2 regions of the Actinoplanes ianthinogenes genome follow, and region 1 is predicted to be linked to the other one. Evidence: riboswitches for the same ligand, from Rfam matches in the RefSeq annotation. Region 1 holds a riboswitch; the other holds the start of a gene.
What was found. Region 1 has a riboswitch for glycine ahead of gcvT (glycine cleavage system aminomethyltransferase GcvT). Riboswitches for the same ligand answer to the same signal wherever they lie in the genome.

Region 1 (3,401 bases):
CGAGCCGATCCGGCCGTCCGCCGGCGGCTCCAGCGTGGTGTCCACGGTCTCCGGATCGTGCCCCATCAGCCCCAGGAGCACCGCCCGCGGCGTCCCGTGCCCGTGCCCGGTGGCCCCGAGCGACCCGAACAGCTCCGCCCGCACCCCGCTCACCCGGGAGTCGAGATGCGCGGTGAACATCCGGGCGGCCCGCATCGGCCCCACGGTGTGCGAGCTCGACGGCCCGATGCCGACGGAGAAGAGGTCAAAGACCGAGACAGCCATGACCCCGCCCATCGGCCCGCGCCCCGGCGAACTGAGGTATCACGACGTCTCCCCCGCGATCAGCGCCTCGTACTCGACGTCGGAGAGCGTCACCGGCGTCCCGCTGATCCGCAGCCGGTACAGCCACCCCTTGCCGTACGGATCCGAGTTGATCAGCGCCGGATCGTCGACGACCGCCTGGTTGACCTCGACGATCTCGCCGTCGGCCGGGGCGTAGACCTCGCTCACCGACTTGGTCGACTCGATCTCCCCGGCCGGGTCGCCGGCGCTGACCACCGTGCCCACCTCGGGCAGCTCGACGAAGACGACGTCACCGAGCGCGTCCGCGGCGAACGAGGTGATCCCGACCGTGGCGATCTCCTCCTCGGTCAGCCATTCGTGATCCTTGGTGAAACGCATGGTCCGACCTCGCTATCGCTTGTAGAAGGGCAGGGAGACGATCTCGGCGGCCTCGCGGGTCCCGCGGACGTCGACCACCAGGGAACCGCCGGCGCGATCCCGGGCCACGTAGGCCAGCGCGATCGGGTGCCCGAGCGTGGGCGACGGCGCCCCGCTGGTCACCTCGCCGACCTTCGCCCCGGTCACCGCGTCGAGCACCGCGTGGCCGGCCCGCGGCGAGCGCCGCCCCTTGGTCACCAGCCCGACCAGCTCGGTCTCGGGCGTGACCGTCCGCAAAGCCGCCGCACCGACGAAGTCCGACTTGTCCAGCGCGACCACCCGGCCCAGCCCGGCGTGGAACGGCGTGGTGCGCACCGTCAGCTCGTGCCCGTACAGCGGCATCCCGGCCTCCAGCCGCAGCGTGTCCCGGCAGGCCAGCCCGGCCGGCTGGGCCCCGGCCGCCTGCGCCCACTCCCAGATCGCCTCGGCGTCCGCGTTCGCGCAGTAGATCTCGAACCCGTCCTCGCCGGTGTACCCGGTCCGGGCCAGCAGCACGTCCTTGCCGGCCAGCCGCTCCGCCTTGATCCCGTAGTACCGCAGGTCGGCGTGCTCCCCGACGACCCGCACGGCGTCCGGCCCCTGCACCGCGACGAGCGCCCGGTCCAGCGCCGTGATCGTCACCGCGAACCCACCGGAGTACTCCCCCAGCATCGCGATCACGATCGGCGCGTTCGCGGCGTTCGCCACCACCAGGAACCGCTGCGGCTCCAGCCGGTAGACGACCAGGTCGTCGAGCACGCCACCGTTGGTGTGGCACAGCATCGTGTACTTGGCCCGCCCCACGGCGACCGCCGACAGCCGCCCGACCAGGGCGTAATCCAGGAAGGCGGCCGCTTCCGGCCCGCTCACCTCGATCTGTCCCATGTGGCCCAGGTCAAAGAGCCCGACCGATTTCCGTACGCTGTGGTGCTCGGCGACGTCGCTGCCGTACCGGACCGGCATCTCCCAGCCGGCGAACCCGGTGAATGAGGCGCCGAGACGCTGATGAACGTGGTGAAGCGCGGTGCGTCGCAACAGGGAGGCTCCTTGACAGTCGGCCTCCCTCGCTCTGTCATGGGGCCTGAGAGGTTCACCGCCGGGGGCGGCTTGCACCTTGGGCGCAGCTCACGGGAGCTGACTTTCCAGAGTCGCCTGACCGTTGCGGTACGTGTGCCTGAGAGATTCTTGAGGGAGATTTGCTCCTTCGGCGACCCGTCTCGCTTCCCAGCGGACGAGTGCTCTCCCGCAGCGGCGTCGCGGCGAAGTCTTCTTTTGTGCTTCGGAAGCTATCAGGCCGCGCCGGAGCCATCAAGATCCACTGGCCGTGTCGCCCTTCTCCCCCGCCGCGGCCAGCCGGCCCAGCGCCGGCAACGCCCTGATGATCGCCTCGCTGTCGGCCGGCTCCAGCCGCGCGAACATGCCGTCCAGCGTCGCCGCGTAGTGCGCGTAGGTGCGGGCCAGCAGGTCCCGCCCGGACCGCGTCGCGCCGACCAGGACGCCACGCCCGTCGTTCGGGTCCGGCACCCGCTGGACCAGCCCGGACCGCTCCATCCGGCCGACCAGCTGGGTCATCCCGGGCTGCGACGCCCGGGTCAGCCGGGCCAGGTCGGTCACCCGCGCCGGGCCCTCGTCGCTGAGCCGGCGCAGCACCGAGAGCGCGATCGAGCTCGGGTTGTCCGGGCCCTCCAGCTGCCGCAGAAAACGGACCAGCTGCGCGAGCACCGGCAGCAGCTGCGATCCACGACTCTCGTCGCTCATGGGGAAGACCTCATCACGGCGGCACGGGTGAAACCTTCCAGATCCTTTCGTACGCCGGCCGCCGCCGTTGCCCCGCCCTCGACCGGGTCGGCCCTGCCCCAAAAGTCCGCCTTTAACCCAGACGGGACGTTAGGGGTAAGGAGCGTCTGGTTACCGCCGATAGGAACAGTGGATCCCGACTGCGGGCGGTCACGACGGCGTTGCCGCCGGGCGGGAGCATGCGGGGGGTTCACATGCGCTGGTTGAACGACCTGTCGGTCCGGTTGAAGCTGTACACGGCGGTGCTGGTGGCGGCCCTGGCCGCGATGGCGGTCGGCCTGCTCGGCCTGGTCCGGCTGCACTCCACCGCTGATGCGGCGGAGTACCTGTACAGCCAGAACCTGGTGCCGATCGCCCAGCTCGGCGTGGTCGGTCAGGGTGTGCAACGCTCCTGGAGCGAGCTGATGAGCCTGCTGATCAGTCATGACCCGGCCGCGCGAGAGGCCGACAAGCAGGCCATCGCCGCCGCGGACGCCGACGCCGACAAGGCCTTCGCCGACTACACCGCCACCGACATGACCGGCCGGGAGGCGGCGGTCGAACGGTTCCGCACCGCCCTGGTCACGCTGCGCAAGGCCCGCGAGGAGCAGTTGGTGCCGCTGGCCGCCGCCGGCGACCTGAACGGATTCCAGAAGGCCCGGGACACGGCCGCACGACCGGCATTGAACGCGGCGCAGGCCGCCCTGACCGAGCTGGTCGGCATCGAGACGCGGGTGGCGCAGGAGAAGCGAGCCGAGACGGCGGCCGACTACCACACCGCGCGTAACCAGATGATCGTGGTCCTGGTGATCGGGGTGGCGGCCGCGCTGGCGCTGGCGGTCCTGGTGGTCCGCGGGATCATGAGCACGCTCGACGCGGTGGGCCGGGTCAGCCGGGCACTGGCCGCCGGGGACCTGACGGTGACGGCGGCGGTCACCGGCCGG
Region 2 (3,401 bases), 160 kb from region 1:
GTTCAGGTTGGCCCCGTCGACGTAGACCTGGCCGCCGGCCTCGTGCACCCGCTCGCAGAGCTCGGCGATGCCGGTCTCGTAGACACCGTGGGTGGACGGGTAGGTCACCATGATCGCCGACAGCGCGTCGCGGTGCTTCTCGATCTTGGCGGCCAGGTCGGTCAGGTCGACGTTGCCGTTCTCGTCGCAGGCGACCACGACGACCCGCATGCCGGCCATGACCGCGCTCGCCGCGTTGGTACCGTGCGCCGAGGACGGGATCAGGCAGACGTCGCGGTGCAGTTCCCCCCGCGAGCGGTGGTAGCCGCGGATGGCCAGCAGACCGGCCAGCTCGCCCTGGGAGCCGGCGTTCGGCTGGACGCTGACCGCGTCGTACCCGGTGATCTCCGCCAGCCAGGCCTCCAGCTGGCCGACCAGGCTCTCGTAGCCCTCGGTCCGCGAGGCCGGCGCGAACGGGTGGATGTTCGCGAACTCCGGCCAGGTGACCGCCTCCATCTCGGTGGTGGCGTTCAGCTTCATCGTGCAGGAGCCCAGCGGGATCATGCCGCGGTCCAGCGCGTAGTCCCGGTCGGAGAGCTTGCGCAGGTAGCGCAGCATGCCGGTCTCGGAGTGGTGGGTGTTGAACACCGGGTGGTGCAGGTAGTCGCTGGTCCGGGCCAGCGCCTTGGCGCCGCAGACGGCGGGCTCGGCGACGGTGGCGCCGAAGGCGGCGAGCACGGTTTCTACGTGCGCGGCCGTGGTGGTCTCGTCGGTCGAGATCGACACCCGGTCGGCGTCGACCAGCCGCAGATCCACACCGTTCGCGGCGGCGGCCGCCACGATCTGCTCGGCGCGGCTGGGCACCACCGCGGTGACCGTGTCGAAGAACGCCCGGTGGGCGACCTCGATGCCGGCCGCGGTGAGGCTGCCGGCCAGGGTCAGCGCGTGGTCGTGCACCCGCTTGGCGATGGCGCGCAGGCCGGCCGGGCCGTGGTAGACCGCGTACATGCTGGCCATCACGGCGAGCAGGACCTGGGCGGTGCAGATGTTGCTGGTCGCCTTCTCCCGGCGGATGTGCTGCTCGCGGGTCTGCAACGCGAGCCGGTACGCCGGAGCGCCGTCGGCGTCTTTCGACACCCCGACCAGGCGGCCGGGCAGGCTGCGCTCCAGGCCGCCGCGCACCGCCAGGTAGCCGGCGTGCGGGCCGCCGAAGCCCAGGGGCACGCCGAAGCGCTGCGTCGTGCCGGCCGCGATGTCCGCGCCGATCTCGCCCGGGGCCCGCAGCAGGGTCAGCGCGAGCAGGTCGGCGGCGACCGTGACCAGGGCGCCCTTGGCGTGCGCGGCCTCGATCAGGGCGGCGTGGTCGCGGACCGCGCCGGACGCGCCGGGGTATTGCAGGTGCAGGCCGAAGTACTCCTCGGGCAGCTGCTCGGTGTCCAGGTCGACCAGCTCGACCTGGATGCCCAGCGGTTCGGCCCGGGTGCGCAGCACGGCCAGGGTCTGCGGGAACGTGTCGGCGTCCACCGCGTACACCAAGCTCTTGACCTTGGAAGCGCGGCGCGCGAGCGTCATGGCCTCCGCGACCGCCGTGGCCTCGTCGAGCATCGACGCGTTCGCCGTGGTGAGCCCGGTCAGGTCGGTGACCACGGTCTGGAAATTGAGCAGGGCCTCCAGGCGGCCCTGGCTGATCTCCGGCTGGTACGGCGTGTACGCGGTGTACCACGCCGGATTCTCCAGCACGTTCCGCTTGATCACCGCGGGCGTGTGGGTGCCGTAGTAGCCGAGCCCGATCATCGGGGTGACCAGCGTGTTGCGGCCGGCGATGGCACGCAGCTCGGCGATCGTCTCCTCCTCGCCGGCGCCGGCCGGCAGGTCCAGCGCGCCGTGGAACCGGATCGACTCCGGGATCGCGGCGTCCATCAGCTGATCGAGCGACTCGTACCCGATCGCTTTGAGCATCTCCGCCTGCTCATCGGCCTGCGGGCCGATGTGCCGATGGGTGAATGACGACGTCATGGGCGACTCCAAGGCTTGAGAAGGCTGACAAAGCCCTCCCCCTCTGTCATACCCACGAAAAGGGCACTTCAGAGTCGCCTGCCCGCGCGGTCCGTTTGCCTGTAGAGATTCCGGGGAGGAGTTGCCCCTTCGGCGCCTGGATGTGCAGGTCTCTCCCGCGCGGCTGGTTCCCAACCTACCAGTGGACCCCGTCAAGATCGGAATGCCTAGGCTGGGCGTGTGACGTATTCCGCTGCTCTTGATCGTTACGAGTCCATGACCTACCGCCGCGCCGGGCGCAGCGGCCTCAAGCTGCCCGCCATCTCGCTGGGCCTGTGGCACAACTTCGGCGACACCCGGCCCGCCGACCGCCAGCGCGACATCGTCCGCCGCGCCTTCGACCTCGGCGTCACCCACTTCGACCTGGCCAACAACTACGGGCCGCCGCCCGGCAGCGCGGAGACCGACTTCGGCCGGATCCTGGCGGCCGACTTCCGGCAGCACCGCGACGAGATGATCATCTCCAGCAAGGCCGGCTACACCATGTGGGACGGCCCCTACGGCGACTTCGGCTCGCGGAAATACCTGGTCAGCTCGCTGGACCAGTCGCTGAAGCGGCTCGGCGTCGACTACGTCGACATCTTCTACCACCACCGGCCCGACCCGGACACTCCGCTCGAGGAGACGATGGGCGCGCTGGACCACATCGTGCGCTCCGGGAAAGCGCTCTACGTCGGGCTGAGCAACTACAAGTCCGAGCAGACCGCGCGGGCCGCCGCGATCCTGCGCGACCTGGGCACGCCGCTGCTGATCCATCAGCCGTCGTACTCGATCCTGAACCGCTGGATCGAACACGACCGGCTGCTCGACACCCTGGCCGACGCGGGCGCCGGCTGCATCGCGTTCAGCCCGTTGCAGCAGGGTCTGCTCACCGACCGCTACCTCAACGGCATCCCGGACGACTCCCGCATCCGGACCAGCGTGTTCCTCAACGAGGAGGCACTCGACGCCAAGACCCTCGGACGGCTGCACGCCCTCAATGACATCGCCAAGCGGCGGGGGCAGTCGCTGGCGCAGCTGGCCCTCGCGTGGGCCCTGCGCGACGAGCGGATGACCAGCCTGATCATCGGCGCGTCCAGCGTCCAGCAGCTGGAGAACAACATCGCCGCCCTGGACAATTTGTCGCTCAGCGACGCCGAACTCGGCGACATCGACGGGACGGTCCTGGACCTCTGACGTACCGCCGGGAGCGGCCTGGAGGTGGCGGGCTCGTCCGATCAAGATCAAATTCTTGCTGACTCGGGCCGCGCTGATCACTGATCGTCGCTCCCGCCAGGGACCCTTCCGGGACGGGCAGGACGCTGGCGCGTCCCGAACGCCCGACCCGGAAGGGCGACGTCCGCGGCTGGTTCCGGAGATCAAACCCG

Region 2: it holds a riboswitch for glycine, as region 1 does, so the genes downstream of both, gcvP (aminomethyl-transferring glycine dehydrogenase) here and gcvT (glycine cleavage system aminomethyltransferase GcvT) in region 1, are expected to answer to the same signal.

What each region holds. Positions count from the first base shown of each region.
Region 1 covers NZ_AP023356.1:447,263-450,663, forward strand. The annotation lists gene Aiant_RS02145 (L-serine ammonia-lyase) at 1-264, opposite strand, end outside; gene gcvH (glycine cleavage system protein GcvH) at 304-663, opposite strand; gene gcvT (glycine cleavage system aminomethyltransferase GcvT) at 676-1,716, opposite strand; glycine riboswitch at 1,749-1,829, opposite strand; glycine riboswitch at 1,834-1,937, opposite strand; gene Aiant_RS02160 (MarR family winged helix-turn-helix transcriptional regulator) at 1,990-2,439, opposite strand; gene Aiant_RS02165 (methyl-accepting chemotaxis protein) at 2,673-3,401, shown strand, end outside.
Region 2 covers NZ_AP023356.1:286,431-289,831, forward strand. The annotation lists gene gcvP (aminomethyl-transferring glycine dehydrogenase) at 1-1,995, opposite strand, end outside; glycine riboswitch at 2,073-2,163, opposite strand; gene mgrA (L-glyceraldehyde 3-phosphate reductase) at 2,251-3,210, shown strand.